Regions from separate parts of the Oceanobacillus sp. FSL K6-0118 genome, predicted to be linked through region 1. Evidence: riboswitches for the same ligand, from Rfam matches in the RefSeq annotation. Region 1 holds a riboswitch; the other holds the start of a gene.
What was found. Region 1 has a riboswitch for S-adenosylmethionine ahead of MHI02_RS16175 (ACT domain-containing protein). Riboswitches for the same ligand answer to the same signal wherever they lie in the genome.

Region 1 (9,769 bases):
TTCTCCTCCTTAGATGAGGCATCCTTTGAATTTTCCTTATCCGCGCAAGCCGCAAGTGTGATCAGCATAAGCAATAATATACATAATGTAAATTTATGTATGCTGAATTTATATTCAAATCGTTTTCCCATATCTATAACCTCTTTCTATTTTAGATTCACTATCTTGATTTAATAATAATCAAATTTGACTTAAAACTTTAAATAAGATTTTATTGTTAACCTTAGTTCTATCTTCTTCCTTACAACTCTTCTAAATTAACTCCTGTTCCTCCTTTCCAGATTACACCTGTAGTCATATACTACAATTGTAATCGATATGTGTCAAGTTGTTTCATAAACTTTCTTTAAAGACTTTTAATCTCGTATTCTATTCCATTTTCCTATATTAGGTAATCAATAACTAATTGATAATCTTCTAATGAATTGTTAAAATGCAAATACCTACTGATGGGAAAAAACTTTATATTTTCCTATTTGCCAAAAAATGGAGGTAATTAGAATGTTCCTCGTATACATATTCACATGTTTTATCGTGTCCTCCATTACTATAGCTGTTATTATGTTGATTAAAAGGTTATTTTCAAAACACATTTCCGAGAAATGGCAGTACAATCTATGGTTTTTATTGCTAATCGCGTTAACTCTACCATTTTTACCAAAACAACTATTTCATTTTGAAAATCTTTTTCTATCATTCGATGTAAATCAAAACAACGGAATGATCGATTCATCTATCAACAACGACAAAAGCTTAAGATTTAGTAATGGAAACTGGATGGAGGACTTCACAGTCTCAGTCCATCGACTCGACCTGGATTTTCTAAATATAACTTTAGGAAGTATTTGGATCATAGGCATGATAGTCATGATTATTCTATCCCTACTTGCCTGGGTTAAGTTAAAGAAAATAAAAAGTACAACATCGGTTCTAAAGAATCAAGAGGTATTACATTTATTTGAGCAGTGTAAGAATCGTTTGCATATCTCCAAACCGATATTCATTGGAGAATCACCACTTGTCAAATCTCCAATGACATTCGGTATATTTAAGACATATGTGGTGTTGCCGATGCAGCTTGACGAATGGATGCCACTTGAAAAAATCCAATATATTTTTATGCATGAACTACATCACTACAAATATAAAGATATCGCAACAAACTTCATCCTCATCATTTATCAAATTATTTACTGGTTTAATCCACTTGTATGGATTGCTTTTAAGGAAATGAGGGTAGATCGCGAAATTGCCTGTGATGCAGCTGTTTTAAAATCATTGGATGAGCATTGTTACGTAGATTATGGGAATACAATTATAAATTTTGTGGAATTATCCTCACGATCGAGGAATATTACTTGGACCAATCAGTTTAATGGACCCAAGGAGCAACTCAAAAAACGAATTGAAAAAATTGCATCTTTCACGATGGAATCAAAGGGCTTAAAGTTCAAAAGTATTTCAATATTTGCCCTTATAGGTGTATTCGTAGCTGGTCAAGTCCCATTTGTTTCTGCCATGTCCAATGACAAAAGCTTTTATCATTTTAACAGTGAAGAAAATACCACTTATAAAGATTTCAACGAATACTTTTCTAACTATGATGGAAGCTTTGTATTATACGATATGAAGGCTGATCACTATACCATTTACAATAAAAATAACAGTATGAAAAGAGTTTCTCCAAATTCTACTTACAAAATTTATACTGCATTATTTGGATTAGAGTCAGGAGTAATAGCAGGTGATCATTCTATAATCAATTGGAATGGAAAACATTATCCTTATGAACCTTGGAATAAAAACCAAAACTTATCAACCGCTATGAAAAATTCGGTAACTTGGTATTTTCAGGAATTGGACCAAAGAATACCAAAAGATACCGTCCAAACTTATTTAAGACAAATTAGATATGGAAATGAAGATCTTTCTGGTAGAACAGACTATTGGCTAGAATCTTCTTTAAAGATATCTCCAATCGAACAGGTACAATTACTATCAGCGTTTTATACAAATCAGTTTGGCTTTGAAGATAACAATATCCAGACTGTAAAAGACTCCCTTTTATTAGAGGTATATGATGATGCAAGGTTATCTGGAAAAACCGGCACTGGTAATGTTAATGGCAAAAATGTAAATGGCTGGTTTATTGGATATGTAGAAACGAAGAATAATACATTTTTCTTTGCAACCAACATCCAAAATGAAGATAATAGTTATGGAAGCAAGGCCGCAAACATAACATTATCTATTTTAAAAGATAAGGGAATCATTAAGGAAATTGGAGAATAATTGAATTTCACATGTATGTAAAAGAAGGAGGGGAATCAGGTTGACTAAGAAAATCCCCAATATTTCAGAATCAGAATGGGAAATTATGCATGTCCTATGGGAAAAGTCTCCTAGAACGGCTAGTGAGGTTATATCTTCCATACAGGAAAAAACAGATTGGAAGCCGAAAACCATACGTACTCTTTTAGATCGTCTTACTCAAAAAAAAGCAGTTGGTGTCAACAAAGATCAAAGAGTCTATACGTTTTATCCACTTTATTCACAAGAAGAGTGTCAGCGCGCCAAGGCTCGCTCCTTCATTGATCGAATTTATGGTGGAACCTTAAAGTCGATGTTAGTTCAGTTCATTCAGGAAGAGTCTTTATCAGAAGATGATATTAAAGAATTACGTTCCATTTTGGACAAAAAACCTAAAGAAAAATGAAGGGCAAGACAAGGTAATATTTTTTTAAAAATAAGATACTGATAAAAGAGCGATTATGGTTAGTACCGTAATCGCTCCCTTCGCTGAATCTCTATATAACATGTGTTATCGCCATAATAAATTGATAAACAAAATAACATGAAAAACCAATTAATACTAATCCTGCAACGATAGAAAACCCTTTAATCATGGAATGGCTCATTACTTTTCTAGTTGTCGCCACGATGGTTAATAACCCTATATCGTGCAATAAAATTCCTGTTAAAACACCTGAAGCGATAATTAAAAAGTTGGCTGGCTCAGCCGCATTATACGAGTTGGTTAGTACTGCCCCAAATACACTTAACCAGAAAACAATATTCCCTGGCGATACGGCAACAAGAAATCCATTACGATAAGTAGACCATAATGATTTTTTCGGTTTTTCTCCTGATAATGTTATATCCTTGTCCGCATTCTTAATGGAATCATATCCGATTAGTAACAAAAATATTGCACCAATGAACCACATAGGAATTTGAATAAAAGGAAGTTGCAAAATTGAGGCTAGCCCCAAATAAAGGCATAAAATTAAAACAAAATCAATGGTCATTCCACCTAACCCCACAACCCAACCGTGCATAAATCCGTTTTTAAGACCTTGTTTCGTCATTTCTACCGTAATTGCCCCTACTGGCATTGCAACAGCAAGTCCCGCAATAACATATGTAAAGAATAATGCCATTAACCTCACACCCCTATAAAAAGTAAATACTATCATATCATAAAAATTTAAAATCATGTATATTTATGCAATTGCTTTTATAATTATTATTTGACTTTTTTCAATCAAATTGGTAGCTTCAGAATAAATATTAACTGAAGAGTTACCTTTATCCTTATTTAGCCTCCAATTTCAAAAACTCCATTTTGAAAAAAGATTAATCAAAATGGAGTTTCATTTACAAGTTAATGTATGTTATATTTGATTTGCTACGTGGATCCATAGTAGCAATCGTTTCATACGGACTAACATCTAAATCTTCAGGAGAAAGAGTTTATAAATACATGCAATATTTTTATATCTTATGCAATAAAAATACAAGAAATTCAGTCTGAAAAGTTTATCAGAGGCAGATTGGTAGATTATATGAATATCTTTAGAAGTCTATTAAAGAACAAAGATTATAGAGATTTGTTTAGCGCGTCCTTTAAGAAAAGAATCCCCTTATAAATACGCAGCGTATAAAGGTGGGAGTAGGATAAATATAACTAATTCACTGATGTATTTGGAAGATAAAATGAATCCTAATTTATTATTTACATTTTGAATTCCTAGTCAATGTAAAAGGATCGCCCAATTATTCACTACCTACTTTTTTTAATTCCTATACGGATAAACAATAAAGAAAAGAATACTAAAGCTGATATAGCAATTGTCCTACCAATATACATCCAATTCATTTCCCCATGTCGAATTGCACTCACAATTATAATCCCTACCAGAACACCCACAATAATATAAAAATATGATATTAATTTATTAACCATAAGAACCCTCCTTAGATTATTTAATTATCTTTAACAAAATATTAGATTGTTGATACCGAGACTGGAGTTTGGAAACAACTTTATTGTTATTTAACACTATCCTGCTTACCTCGGACCTTATGATAAAGGGACATAATGATCCAAATAGGGATTGGAAGTACGATCACTCCAGCTGTTATATATGATAAGAGTTAATTGCAGAATCTGGATCTCTATCACCGACAAATAACAAAAGAATAGCCAATAGTAATAGGACAAGGGATGGTATGGCTTTTACTAAATGGACTAATCCTTTTCTTCCTTCTACCTTCCATTTGTTCCTGTAAATTGTGATTATAGTCCAAGCTGTTGGGAGAGCAAATATACTGAGAATAATGGCAACTATAATAAGTAATGATTCTAAGATGCCGGAACTTATTATAGCCCCAACCCATGCGAATGCTGTTATTAAAACAAACGGAACTGCCAACTTTTTCATGGAGTCAATTGAAGAAAAAAGAACCCTACAAGGCTCTTCACTAAATTAATATAATTTTTTTGATTATCCAACTGTATTATATTAACCCAAAAAAATCAGTCTTGAACAAAATTAAAAATAATATAAGAGTAAATATTACTTGACTAATTGTTAATTTATATTCATTCGGATTTTCCGCATACTTTCGCTCCATAATTGCTCTAACGATTTCTGAAATACCAATCAGAATAAATATAATAAACCACGGATAAGTTCTATCCATAGGTTCTCTCATGATGGTTATCACATAGGTAAATAAGATAATTACTATTGTAATAATTCTAATTGTCCAATCTATTTTTTTATGCTTCTCATTGAAATAGTTATTTGAAAATAAATTCCCTCTCCTTTTCTCAACTTTTAGCCAATTTCTCATTATGGTATGAAACAAAAACAATATAAACCCTACAATGGCTAACAACAATATAAATCTCAACAAAAAGTTAGGCTCTTCACCATACATAAATTCATCCATCCTCCCATACGTTTGCTTAATAACATATTTTTATTTTACATAAAAATTGCCATCATTACATAGAACTTCCTAAATTATTCAAAAAGTTAACTTACCTCACCTATTGTAGTTGCTTTATTCATATCAGATAATTATTTAAGTTTACCTAAAAATAAAGATTGACTTCCAACAAAAAACAGGCATTGAAAAGTTCAACCTAATAAATGGACTTTTCGATGCCTATTTTAGTCTTTTTTAATCAAAATGTACGTAATTTATTGGAAATTAAAAAGAAAAAGCCTACCTAAATATGCTAAAATTTTATTTGGACAAAACAAAATATACAGCATAAAAAGGAGTCTTTTTCTATGACCAATTATAACACATTTAGCCAGGCAATTTACACTACTAAACGTTCCATTTATGATTTTTCTTCAAAATTGACAGAAGGAATGCAAAAACCCAATAAAAACTTTATCCTAGATATTTTATTTGGCATGGCAAAAAGCAAATCTGTTTTGCTTTCCAACATTGCACGCACTCTAGAAGAGCCCATCGATACGATACAAACCGTCAAGCGACTTTCCAATCGTATGGATGAGTTTCATGAAACAACCGAGCTGTTGGAGAACTATGAAGAACTAATAAAACCTTTCCTGCAAGAAGAAGATAATCTGATTCTGGTAGATAACTCTGAGATTGTGAAACCCACCGCCTGTAAAATGGAAGCTCTTGGGCAAGTGAGAGATGGTTCGACAGGGAAAATTGGCAATGGATACTGGACAACCAATATGATTGCCGTGGCTCCGAGGACAAAGCATCCGATTTCAGTTTATTCTCATTTATACTCATCTGCTGAAAAGGGATTTATCAGCGAGAATGATGAAACATACAAGGGCTTGGATTACGTAGATCAGCTTTTAGGCGAGAAGAAAGCAACCTTCGTCATGGACCGTGGGTATGACAATATAGAAGTCATGAAAAAAATCCTCAAGCAGGAGAATAACTTTATCATTCGGTTGAAGAAAAATCGAAATTTATTGTATCAGAATAAAAAGTTCTCCGTACATGATTTGGCAATCAGAAGAAAAGGGAAAATCAATTTTCGTTCTGAAATAAAGGGAACCGTCTATGATTTGAAAGTCTCTCATCTTACTGTAGAAATCCCCTCGCTTAAGGGAAAAAAGTTCACGATGATTGTTGTGTATGGATATGGCAAAGAGCCGATGGTGCTGCTTACAAATAAGCGAATCCAGAAAAAAGCAGAGGTAATTTCTGTTTTAAAAGCCTATATTACTAGATGGCGTATCGAAGAAATGTTTCGCGTGCAAAAGCAAGAATTTGAATTAGAGAATATTCGAGTTCGTACCTTGCCCAGACTGAAGAGAATGTTTTTACTCTTGTCCATCATGGTTACGTTTATGACACTGAAAATAGAAAAGCAAAATGGATTTTTTCATAGTGTGATTGAACGGGCAAAGGGCATAAAGGCAAAGGATCAAATTAAGATGTTTCTATATCGTTTTTCGGCGGGAATGGAAGCCATACTGAAAAAAGATGCTTATGGGATTCGACATTTTAAATACATAGAAAAGCCAAAAGATTCACGACAACTAACATTTCAACTTTAGACCAATTAATTGAATAGTCAGAATAGACATACTGCGTAGTATGTTTATTTGTATTGGAAAAAACTTGCTTCTTCATTGAAACTGCAAAAAGTTTTCCCTAAAGAATCTCAATATGACGAAAACATGTTCTTATAGGGGAAAAAAAGGTAAACTTAAAGATAATTAGGATTGACAGGGGAATACATTTATGATATATTTTCCAAAATAGCTAAATAACCAATATTTAATAACTCTTATCAAGAGTGGCGGAGGGACAGACCCTGTGAAGCCCGGCAACCTTCAAGTTTTTTCTTGAAAAGGTGCTAATTTCTGCAGATTAATTTCTGGAAGATAAGAGGAGGACAGAAAGATTTAAGACCTCTTCTTATTTATGTAGAAGAGGTCTTTTTGTGTTTTGGTATAAAAGTGAATGACTATAAGGGGCTGATACGATGGCGAATGAAAAACATAGTGAAAGTTCATTAGTTGCAAAAGCGTTAGTAGATGGAAATAAAAACGCATCCATAGCTGAAATTTCTAGTGACAATAATTTTTGCAGTATTTATGTCAGCAAGTATAGAATGAATAAAGAAGTTGGGTTTGAAAGAAAGTTGTTTCAGATGCTTGAGGATTTTCAACTTTATTACAGAAATATACCGTCTAGTGTCGATACTATTAACCTTATTTTACATGAAAATCAATTACATCAGGAGATAGAATGTGAACTGATTCAGAGGATTAGTTCGGAGCTTTCAGCAGATAAAGTGACTATTCAACGTAATCTTGCGCTAATTATGCTAATTGGAGGAGAGATGAATCATAATGTAGACAATATTACCAGAGCAGCGAATGTTCTTGCAAAAAAAGAAATTAATATTGAAATGATACATATGAGTCATGGCTCATCCAAGATAAGTTTAGTATTAGGTGTAAAGGCTCATGATGAACCAAAAGCTGTTGCGGCTCTTCATCGTGAATTTTTTGCTGGTGTTTCGGTTTGATCATATGTGTTAGATAATATAGGACATCTAATTAATCAGTGTTTTGACTATTAGATGGTCCTTTTCCTTTTTGTTATACTGTTGACTCTTATTTGAAACATTCTTTAACCTGTAAAAGGTTTGAATATTCATCTGTTCTTACAGGTATTGGAGATTATCATTTTAGTACTACTGTTCTCTCTTTTCAACAAATAACAAAATTAGTGTTGCCAATGGACCTAATACAAGAGAGAGCAAAAACCAGTTTAATCCCGTTCTATTCTTCCCTTGTGCAAGTGCAGCGTTTATCAAAGCAAGTGTACCCCATCCTACAAAATATTGGTTATCCATCATCTGTCCTCCTCATTAATCCCATTCATCTATGCAGGGGGCATCTCCTCTTATTGCCACCTTTGTACGCGTGACAGAAATTATGAAACGGTCCAAGGACTATACAAATATTTGATTTAGGTCTAATTTCAAACCTGTTAAAACATTAACGGAAATATTATCACCTTTTGTTAAGACTCCTTGAAATTTGTATTGTTTACCAATTAAAAGATGTATTTCTACAGATTTGTTAACCGGATCAACAATCCAACACTCTTTTACTCCTGCTTTTTCGTAAAGCTGATATTTCTTCCAACGGTCTAACTTAACAGATGAAGGTAAAAGTATTTCGATGATCATATCTGAGGCTCCATTACAACCCCTGTCGTCAAGCTTTTCTTGATCACTTACAACATATAAATCGGGTTGACTACATTATTTATATCATCGTCCTCTTTGTTATCCACTAATAATCGTACATCGAAAGGCGCAAAAAATACTTCGCATTCCTTTTCTTGGAGAAAGACTGAAAAAGCCGTAGATAATTCCCTGAGAACTTGTTGATGCCTACGTGAAGGGACAGGAACATATAAAAAGTTCCCCATCAATTAACCCAAACCTTTTACCTTCATCCTATGTTAGATAATCGGCATATGAATATTTCTCTTTTTCATTCGGAATGACCATTAAATCCTTCATTTCAGCTTATACTATCAACATATTATCATAACCGAAAACATTGAACATCTTCCTTTAGATCACTTTAATAATAACTGAACCTGTTACATACTGCTTTCCCTTGTTATTTTACAGCTTTGAAAATGTCTTTCTTAAATTTTCTGGATTGAATTTTAATTCATCTGGTTCATCCGTTTCCCAAACTTCATAATCCTCATCATTCAGCATTTTCCTAATTTGGTCTGTATCATAGATTTGTAGGTTGTATACCCTATTGGCCATCATTAAAATGGAAGCCATGTGAGCTCCTTCTGATGTTGATCCACAAATATCCTTCACTAAATTTACCTGATAATCACGATAATACGCATCCATTACCGTTGATAGCACACTGCAGTCGGTTAGAACACCACCAACGACTAGATGTTTAATATGAAGGTTTTTAAGCACCAGTTCTAAATTAGATTCATAAAACCCACTGTACCTATGTTTATCAATAATGATATCCCCTTGTTCCGGTTTAATTTCGTCGACAATTTCAATTGAACTAGACTTAGAATGGTAATAAATTGGTTCACCATTTTCGTTTAACGGTTCACCAGCCGCGAGTCCAACTGCATCCGCACGATTAATATGTCGCGTATAGATAATAGGTATCCCTTTTTCTCTACAGTCCTCACTAAGATCGGATGCGTTATCAAGAATTCCTTCCATATCCTCAATTTCTGAAGTTCCCTCTTCTTTTTGAAGATCCATTAATAAAAGTGCGGTTTTATTGAGATCCAAATGGCCTCCCCCTTACTTTTCTTCGTCATATATATTTATTGTACCGGATGGCACTATATAAATGGAAATATTCTGATATATAGGTTCAAAGGTTTCTATTTATTTCAAGTGCAATAACGATATTTTGACTGTAAATGAAACATTTTGATTTGAAATACGTATAAACAT
Region 2 (9,769 bases), 1.1 Mb from region 1:
GCAGAAAATATATTTATTTTAAAAAATGGCGATGTTGTAGATATGGAAAACTCCATTGCTCGTAGTTCAAGATCTATACCAGTGGGCAGTACATATGTCGATGGGATAGATGAAGGAATGATGAAATTTGTATTACAGGATCGTAAGCGAATTTCAGAAGATGGAATGCTCATGATCATTCTTCCGATGAGTAAAGCAGAAGGGGAAATGCTTGCAGAACCTGAAATAGTTTCTCGAGGATTCCTAGATGATCATTTCTCAGAAATAAGAAAAGGAATCAACCAGATTATTAGAGATACTATTGAAGAGCTTCATGAGGCCAATCGATATTCATGGAATGCGAAAAAGAAACAGATTAAGAAATTAGTTTGGAAGTATGTAAAAGAGAAAACGAAAAAAGAACCAATGATTATTCCTATTTTGATTGAAATTTAATAAAATGTATGATGTCTTTTCTATATGTCAATCAGTTAAGGGACCATCTTTCTAATCAATGCTTCGGGTAACACCGAAGTATTGATTTATTTTTTATCCCTCCTAAATAGGCAGTAAGACCCCCACTGATGGAAGTCTCCTTTATGTAAGCAAATCATTTTGTGATTAATCAGCAAACAGTGTTGAGCGCTTTCACTTTAGTTCTTAACATGCACAATGGTATAATGTTGTTGTGATATTGACGTAAGTTTAATTATCATCAAGAGCATTGGCTAATAAAGGGAGAAGACAATTTTGAGATACATAGTTTCTAAGGCTTTGAATAATAATGTCATTATTGCTTTAAATGAAAATAAAGAAGAAGTCGTTTTAATTGGAAAAGGTATTGGATTTAATAAAAAGAAAGAGGATGTCATAAAAGAAGAAACGGTAGAAAAACTATTTGTGTTACGAAATAAAGTAGAGCAGGAGAACTATTTAAAGTTACTTCCTAATATGGATGAATCCATTCTTGAGGCTATTATCACTGCAACAGAAATGATTAAACGTAAATCTAACGTACTACTAAAAGAAAAGGTGCATGTTGCTTTGACCGATCATATTCTGTTTGCGCTTACCCGTCTTCATCGAGGAATGGAAATAAAAAATCCATTTCTAGCAGAAACGAAAGCCTTGTATCCTTTTGAATATGAAATAGCTGCAGAGGTGGTCGATTATATGAACCATACACTCGACATTCATCTGCCTGAGGGAGAAATCGGATTTATTGCTTTACATGTCCATAGTGCAATAACCGATAAATCATTATCAGAGCTTAGTACGTATTCTAATTTAATTTCGCAAATAGTGGAAACCATTGAGGAACAACTGGATATTAATATAGACCGCGAAAGTATTGATTTTTTCCGTCTAATTAGACATGTTCGCTATACGATTGAACGTGTGTTAAAAGGAGAAAAAATGGAAGAACCAACAAAATTAGCTAACCTATTGAAAAGCGAATATCCAGTGTGCTATAATCTTGCATGGAAGCTTATTAAAATCATACAGCAAACCTTAAAAAAACCTGTTTATGATGCGGAAGCGGTTTATTTAACCATGCATCTGCAGCGTTTACTTGTAAAAAAGAATTCATAATTTCATTACGTGTAACTGATTCGATCAGGCATGAGTAGAGATTAATGAGGAAAGAGAGATTGGGTAAAACTAACCCTATCGCTTATTTTCCCATACTCTATTCATGCCTTTTTTATTTGCAAAATAGTTTGGGTTGCTGTAGAGAAATAAGTTCAAACAAAAAGAGGAGGGTGTTTTATGTTTAAACAAGCTTTTGGTGTTTTACAGAAGATTGGAAAAGCACTAATGCTTCCAGTTGCTTTACTTCCAGCTGCGGGACTATTACTTGGTTTTGGTAATGCGGCGCAACAGGAAACCATGCTTGAATACTTGCCATTCTTACATGCAGATTGGATTCAACTTGTTGCAACTGTGATGGAAGATGCAGGTAATATTATTTTTAGTAACTTAGCTTTAATTTTTGCTGTCGGAGTAGCGATCGGCCTTGCTAGTGATGGGGCTGCTGCTCTTGCTGCTTTGGTTGGTTACTTAGTACTAAACCAGGTGATGGGATCCTGGCTTGGTGTGACACCAGAGATGATTGATGCCGATCCCAGCTTTGCAAGTGTATTAGGAATCCCGACATTGCAAACTGGTGTATTTGGCGGTATTATCGTTGGTTTGATCGCAGCATTTTCTTATAATCGATACCATAATATTGAGATGCCATCTTTCTTAGGATTCTTTGCCGGAAAGCGGTTTGTACCCATTGCAACGGCTGTCTTTTCATTTATTGCTGGTTTAATTCTATTATTCGTATGGCCACCTGTGCAAAATGCAATGAATAGCGCGTCCTATTGGTTAATCGAAGAAGGAACCTATTTTGGTGTATTTTTATTTGGTTTTATTAAACGACTACTTATTCCATTTGGTTTACATCATATTTTTCACGCGCCATTTTGGTATGAATTTGGTTCGTATGTAACTGCTGCAGGTGATACAGTTCGTGGAGATATGACGATATTTTTCGCGCAATTACGTGATAACGTTGACATTACAGCGGGTAATTTCATGGCTGGGGAATATCCCATTATGATGTTTGGTCTTCCTGCTGCCGCACTTGCGATGTACCATACGGCAAGACCTGAGCGGAAAAAGTTAGTTGCAGGATTACTTGCATCAGGTGCACTAACATCATTCCTAACTGGTATTACGGAACCACTTGAGTTTTCGTTTATGTTTGTATCACCATTATTATTCCTACTCCATGCTTTCTTAGATGGACTATCATTTATGATTATGACGTTCTTAAGCGTAAACATTGGATATACCTTCTCTGGAGGATTTATCGACTTTGCTTTATTCGGAATCTTACCAGGCAAAGAGCCTTGGTGGCTTGCTATTTTAGTTGGTATCGGATTTGCGGTCATTTATTACATCTTGTTTAGATTTTTCATCAAGAAATTTAATCTAATGACTCCTGGTCGTGAAGCAGTTGAAGATGAAAAAGCAGAATCAAAAGGTAATGCTGGAGATTTGGCTTTTGATGTTTTAGAGGCGATGGGTGGACAAGAAAATATTACTCACTTGGATGCATGTATCACAAGACTCCGTGTTTCTGTCCATGATATTCAATCGGTTGATAAAGATGGATTAAAAGATTTAGGGGCTGCTGGTGTCCTTGAAGTTGGCAATAATATTCAGGCTATCTTTGGTCCACGTTCAGAAATTATTAAAGGACAAATGCAAGATATTATGTCTGGGAAAAAACCTCGTCCGGCAAAAGAGGTAAATCAAGAGTCAGAATTAAAACAACAAATCGAGGAAGTGAATCCAGAAGCACTACAAAATGAAATAATCGATGAAGATATTATTGCTCCGATTAAAGGAGAGATTGTTCCGATCACAGAGGTTCCAGACCAAGTATTTGCTGGAAAAATGATGGGTGATGGATTTGCAATGAAGCCAGAGGAAGGATTGATTGTATCACCTGTTAATGGAACCATTCTTAATGCATTCCCTACCAAACATGCACTTGGGATTAAATCCGAGGGTGGGCGAGAAATTCTCATTCATGTCGGGCTTGATACCGTGAATCTTCATGGGGAAGGCTTTGAAATGTTAATAAAAGAGGGAGATGTGGTAAAAGCTGGACAACCTCTATTAAAAGCGGATCTACAATATATTGGTGATCATGCGAAATCAACAATTACACCAATCGTATTTACAAACCTTAAAGCCGGGGAAAAAGTGGTTATTGAGAAACAAAGAAATGTCGAACGAGAAGAAGAAAACATTATAAAAATTGAAGAATAAATTGGGATGAACAGGATCCCATTCCTATTAACAAAGACGGTTTCTATAGAGTGTATTCTGTAGAAACCGTCTTGTCTTATATTGGAAGAAAAAGGGATTTAAAAAATATATTCATTTAACAATTACCACTTTGTTACAGGCTCCAATTAACCTGAAGCCATAAAATAAGAAAATTAGTTTAAAAGGTGATTGACATTTCAAAAAATACTATGTAAACTAATAAATACAATTAAACCGCTAGGAATAGTAACTTATCTAGAGAGGTGGAGGGACTGGCCCAACGAAGCCTCGGCAACAGACTTAATAAGAACTGTGCCAATTCCAGCAAGTATTTAACTTGATAGATAAGAAGAGCAAAGTGAACCTTGTTGTTTCACCCTTTTTCTTCTTTAGAATTGGGTTTTTTCATGCTGATTGGGCTACCAAAGGCATGCAATGTTTAAGCTCTTCATTTAGGAAATCAAGTAATAGAAGAAAACAGAAGTTTAATGATTATGCTATTTATCCCACCTAAACGAGCAGCAAGACTCCCACCTTAAACTTCCAGGGAACAAAGAAGGTAGGTGGGAGATCATGCACGTAAAGGTCGGATAAGTGCAACTAACTATCAGTGGAGGATGAAGGAAAACCCCACTAATGGAAGTCTTTTTTATTTCTCATGACATTTCTTGAAAAAGGGGGAAAACAGTTTGGATAAGATTGATGATGTACAACTCAATCATATTTTAACTGCATTAAAAGAATTAGAATATGGATCAGTAGTTATTACAGTCCATGATGGAAAGATTACTCAAATAGACACAACCGAGAAAAAACGCTTTTCCTTAACGAAAAATCGTTCTTAAGGTACTTGATGTTGTGAAGGGGCTATGGGGCAGCTGGGAAGAGTATATATAGGCACTTAGTAAACATTGAATTTATCTATGTTTACTAAGTGTTTTTTCGTTGTAGTGTAAATCCCTCTTTTTTTACTATTTCTAAAAATTATTTTAGGAGATATGAGACACCGTGGCTCCGCGCTACCTTAGAATACCATGTAGATATTTGTAAAATTTTTAGTAAAGTTCAAAAAGTATATTGCCAAATTTTGGTTAGATACTATAATATTGTTATCAGTATTACGATTTTTTTACAAAAATATTACAAGATAGGGAGAAAGATATGTCGAAGAAAAAAATTTGGATTTGGGTGAGTATTGGTGTTGTAATACTTCTGCTTTCAGGGGGAACTGGTTTATTCTTGTTACAGCGTTCAGCAATTGCTGCTTTTGGTAATGAGGAGTTCGAACCGTATGGGGAAAAAGTAGAACTTCTAATGGAGATGAACGAAGATATGTCTTTATATACTGCTTTTTCCGGTAAGGTAGAGGCAGAAAAGATGGAAAAGGTATTCCCTGATCCGGAGAAAGGTACGGTTAAGGAAATTTTTGTTTCAGAGGGAGAAGAAGTAAAAGAGGGCACTAAACTATTTGAATATGAATTGACAGATGATTTAACGGTGGAAAAGGATCAAAAACAAGTAGAGTTAGAAATGGCATATGTGGAAATTAACCACTTGAAAAAACAAAAAGAACAGTTGGAAAAGAGTATCAAAGGAGCTTCTAGTAATGTAAAAACCTCGGAAGAAATTGGGGAAGAAGGGGTAGACGATAAAGCGTCATTGGAATCCGAACTAGAGCAAGTAAATTTTGATTTAAGAGTGAATAACCTACAAGCAGGGCAAATCCAAAACGAGCTTGATGCATTGAAGAAGAAAGTAGATTCCCCAATTGTTGTTAGTAAAGGTTCAGGGGTTGTCCAATCCATTAATCAGGATTTAATAGAAGGGGCTCCGTATGGACAAGAAGGTGGAAGCCCTGGTCCGCTAATCACGATAGTTAAGACGGGAGCTTACTTAATAAAAAGTGAAGTAAATGAACTATTACTCGACACAATTGCTGTTGACGATGAAGTTCGTATTACAACGAAAAATGGAACTGATGGTGAATGGATTGGTAGAATTGTAGAGATAGGGAAGCTTCCTGTAGGTAATGACGAAGAAAATGTGGACGAATATTATGAGGAAGGTAATCCCCAAACCTCTAAATATCCATTTACTGTATTATTAGAAGAACATGAAGGTCTTGAAATTGGTTTTCACGTTAATCTAGAACCGGTAGGAGCTGAAGGTGAATCAGCAGGTGATACCATTGTTATTCCGATTGATTATATTGTGCAGGACGAAGAAGAACCGTATGTATGGGCTGTCGATACGGAGACGAACGAAACGTATAAGCAAGTTGTAGAAATGAATGTAATGGATGATGGTTTTTTTGTTGAAGTTCCATCAGGATTAACACTAGAAGATTATATTGTATATCCGGATCCTTCCGTAAAAGAAGGAAAGAAGGTTGAGATCATTGACAATGATACGTTTGAAGAATTTGAGTAAATCTTACAATTTGGGTAAGGAAGAGATTCCGATTCTAAAGCGAATTAGTTTAGACGTTGAGGAAGGAGAGTTCCTTGCAATAATGGGACCATCTGGTTCAGGGAAATCAACGTTAATGAATATTTTAGGTTGTCTTGACCTTCCAAGTTCAGGAGATTATGAGTTAGAATCGATGAATATGTTAACTGGACATGCAAATAAGTTAGCAGAAATTCGTAATCAATTTATCGGTTTTGTTTTTCAATCATTCCATTTATTGCCACGCTTAACTGCTTTGCAAAATGTGGAACTACCATTAATTTATAGTGGGTTGAAGAAAAAGGAGCGAAAAGAAAGAGCAATGGATGCTCTAAAAAAGGTAGGATTGGAAGATAGAGCCTCATTCAGACCTCCGCAATTATCAGGTGGACAGAGACAGCGTGCTGCCATTGCACGGGCGATTGTGAATAAACCCAAATTTATATTAGCCGACGAACCAACAGGAGCGCTCGATACAAAAACCGGAGAGCAAATACTTTCCCTTTTTAAAAAATTAAATGGGGAAGGGGTAACCATCATTATGATCACACATGATGAGGAAGTGGCTAAAAAGGCGGATCGAATTATTTATATTCGCGATGGTGAGTTATTTAAAGAGAGGAGCGAAGACGTTCATGCTTGAAAACATTCGTATCTCCTTTCAATCGATATGGGGTCATAAACTCCGTTCGTCTTTAACCATGCTTGGTGTTATTATAGGAATTGCTGCAGTTATAGCGATTTTTGCTATTATTCAAGGAAGAAGTGAGGACTTAAAAAGTAACCTAATTGGAATGGGAAATAATACAATAAATGTTGTCTTTGAAGAAGAAGATATGTATGGTGAAGAAGGTATGTGGGGAGGAGAAATGTCTAATCGGAGTGCCCCTCCTATTAAACAAGAAGCAATTGAAGAAATTCTTACATATCCGAACGTTAACGGCATGTCTATCTATTATGAGGGATGGCAGGAGGCTTATCATTTAATAAATGTTACCCACCCAAGACTATTAGGTATTGATGAAAGGTATCTTGATCTTTTCCCAACTACTATGGTTGAGGGAAGGGAATTTACTGAATCAGATTTTGCTTCATACAATCAAGTTGCTCTAATCAATGAGGTGGCAATGAGTGAATTATTCCCTGAAGGTGATGCTCTTCATCAAACCATCGACATTGGTGGCATACCATTTAAAGTAGTGGGAATATTTTCCGATGCAATAGAGGATAGCGATTGGTACTATCCCGAGTCAACCATTTATTTGCCAACTACAATCTGGCCATTGTTAAATGGGTTTGATGCGCCGATGCAGGTTGCCGTACAGGCAAGTTCTTCAGAAACGATTCAAGAAGTCGGAACAATGGCAGCCGATCGCTTAAATATGGATTTACCTCCATATGAAACGGCGATTTATCAAGTTGCTGACTTTGAAAGAATGATGGAGGAAATATCACAATATGATCAAGCTTTTGCCTTTATCCTTGGTGGGATAGCAAGTATTTCATTACTGGTAGGTGGAATTGGTGTCATGAATATTATGCTTGTTTCCGTTACAGAACGAACAAGGGAAATCGGGATCAAGAAGGCATTGGGCGCAAAACGGTATGTTATTTTAGCTCAATTTCTAACGGAATCCGTTGTTTTAACAAGTATTGGTGGTATCATTGGTATTCTTTCTGGATTAGGAATTGCTAAAGCCATATCGATATTTGCGAATATGCCATACTTTGTTTCGGTACCAGCAATTATTGGTTCCTTTATTTTCTCCATGTTAATTGGTATTATTTTTGGAATTCTACCATCTATTAAAGCTTCGAAGTTACAGCCGGTTGAAGCATTGCGTTATGAATAGGATTAGCGAAGTTAGGTGAAAAAGGTTGATTTACACTACAACTTTCTGACAAAAAGATAACAGCCATAGAACCAGAAATTATGAGGGTTCAAGGCTGTTTTTTATTCATTTTAACTGCAAAACACAGGTGATGGTGATTTTTAGGGGAATTTTACGTTTTCTTATTGTTTATATAAGTATATAGTTATATACTTATTAAGTAATAAACTTAGAAGGGGAACTGAATATGCCACAAACAAGTATGGAGATCGAGAAAGCCACAATAATTCTGAAATTACTTGGTGATAAAACAAGATTAACCATGATGAAATTAATAGATGATGAAGCTTGTTGTGTATGTGAATTGGTGGAGATCTTTCAAACTAGTCAACCCTCCATTAGCCAACATTTACGTAAATTGAAAGACTTAGGATTGGTTAAGGAAGATAGAAGAGGACAATGGATCTTTTATTCGGTAGATAAATGCAATAAGTATTATCCATTTATTAAGCCAATTCTTGATCAAATTCCTAGTCAAGAATATAAATTAAAAGAGCTGGAAGAAAAAGGAACACGCATTTCTTGTTGTTAGAATTGGAGGTATTATTTTGTCAGTAACGCTTTTACTCGCAATATTAATCTTTGTTGCAACCATAGTCCTAGTAATATGGCAGCCAAAAGGTTTAAATATCGGCTGGTCGGCAATGGGTGGTGCTGTGATTGCTTTACTGGTAGGAGTAGTAGGATTTGGTGATGTAATCGAAGTAACGGGAATCGTTTGGAATGCCACTTTAGCATTTGTTGCTATTATTCTTATTTCTTTAATACTAGATGAGATTGGATTATTTGAGTGGGCAGCATTACATATGGCGCGAATTGCTAAGGGAAATGGGACAAAGATGTTTGTTTATATCAGTATCTTAGGTGCAATTGTAGCAGCCTTTTTCGCAAATGATGGTGCAGCATTAATTCTTACACCAATTGTACTCGCCATGGTAAGAAACTTAAACTTTAAAGAAAAGATGATCTTTCCATTTATTATGGCCAGTGGATTTATCGCGGATACGACTTCATTGCCGTTCATCGTTAGTAATCTAGTGAATATCGTATCGGCAGATTTCTTTGGAATAGGTTTTGTAGAATATGCATCGAGAATGATTATTCCTAACCTATTTTCACTTGTAGCAACGATTACCGTATTGTTCATTTATTTTAGAAAAAGTATCCCAAAATCGTATGATGTTTCTAAAATAAGTGAACCGAAAACTGCCATTAAAGATGATAAAATGTTTCAGATATCATGGTATGTTCTAGGATTACTACTTGTCGGTTATTTTATAAGTGAATTTATTACGCTTCCTGTTTCTATTGTTGCTGGGGTTATTGCTATATTCTTTATCCTTATGGCAAGAAATAGTAAAGCTGTAAATACGAAAGCAGTGATAAAAGGAGCACCATGGGATATCGTATTCTTTTCCATTGGAATGTATGTGGTCGTCTATGGATTAGGAAGTGCCGGGCTTACATCTGCTTTAGCAAGTATCATTCAAATCGTAGCGGATCAAGGTTTATTTGTAGCAACGGTTGTTATGGGATTTATCGCTGCTTTCCTATCATCCATCATGAATAATATGCCAACCGTTATGATTGATGCTTTAGCCATAGCGGAAACCAATACTTCT

Region 2: another riboswitch for S-adenosylmethionine. It lies ahead of MHI02_RS10555 (YezD family protein); the one in region 1 lies ahead of MHI02_RS16175 (ACT domain-containing protein).

Annotation. Positions count from the first base shown of each region.
Region 1 is NZ_JBBOVR010000001.1:3,186,848-3,196,616, forward strand. It holds gene bla (class A beta-lactamase) at 1-131, opposite strand, end outside; gene MHI02_RS16145 (BlaR1 family beta-lactam sensor/signal transducer) at 502-2,292, shown strand; gene blaI (penicillinase repressor BlaI) at 2,333-2,716, shown strand; gene MHI02_RS16155 (LysE family translocator) at 2,808-3,440, opposite strand; gene MHI02_RS16160 (hypothetical protein) at 4,064-4,246, opposite strand; gene MHI02_RS16165 (DUF4181 domain-containing protein) at 4,801-5,238, opposite strand; gene MHI02_RS16170 (transposase) at 5,586-6,848, shown strand; SAM riboswitch class I at 7,079-7,185, shown strand; gene MHI02_RS16175 (ACT domain-containing protein) at 7,280-7,828, shown strand; gene MHI02_RS16180 (hypothetical protein) at 7,997-8,158, opposite strand; partial or broken gene MHI02_RS16185 (Uma2 family endonuclease) at 8,258-8,554, opposite strand; gene MHI02_RS16190 (cysteine hydrolase family protein) at 8,945-9,601, opposite strand.
Region 2 is NZ_JBBOVR010000001.1:2,054,173-2,063,941, forward strand. It holds gene MHI02_RS10540 (ribonuclease J) at 1-435, shown strand, start outside; gene glcT (glucose PTS transporter transcription antiterminator GlcT) at 727-1,572, shown strand; gene ptsG (glucose-specific PTS transporter subunit IIBC) at 1,750-3,807, shown strand; SAM riboswitch class I at 4,056-4,158, shown strand; gene MHI02_RS10555 (YezD family protein) at 4,506-4,652, shown strand; gene MHI02_RS10560 (efflux RND transporter periplasmic adaptor subunit) at 4,969-6,237, shown strand; gene MHI02_RS10565 (ABC transporter ATP-binding protein) at 6,212-6,898, shown strand; gene MHI02_RS10570 (ABC transporter permease) at 6,891-8,108, shown strand; gene MHI02_RS10575 (ArsR/SmtB family transcription factor) at 8,335-8,679, shown strand; gene MHI02_RS10580 (arsenic transporter) at 8,696-9,769, shown strand, end outside.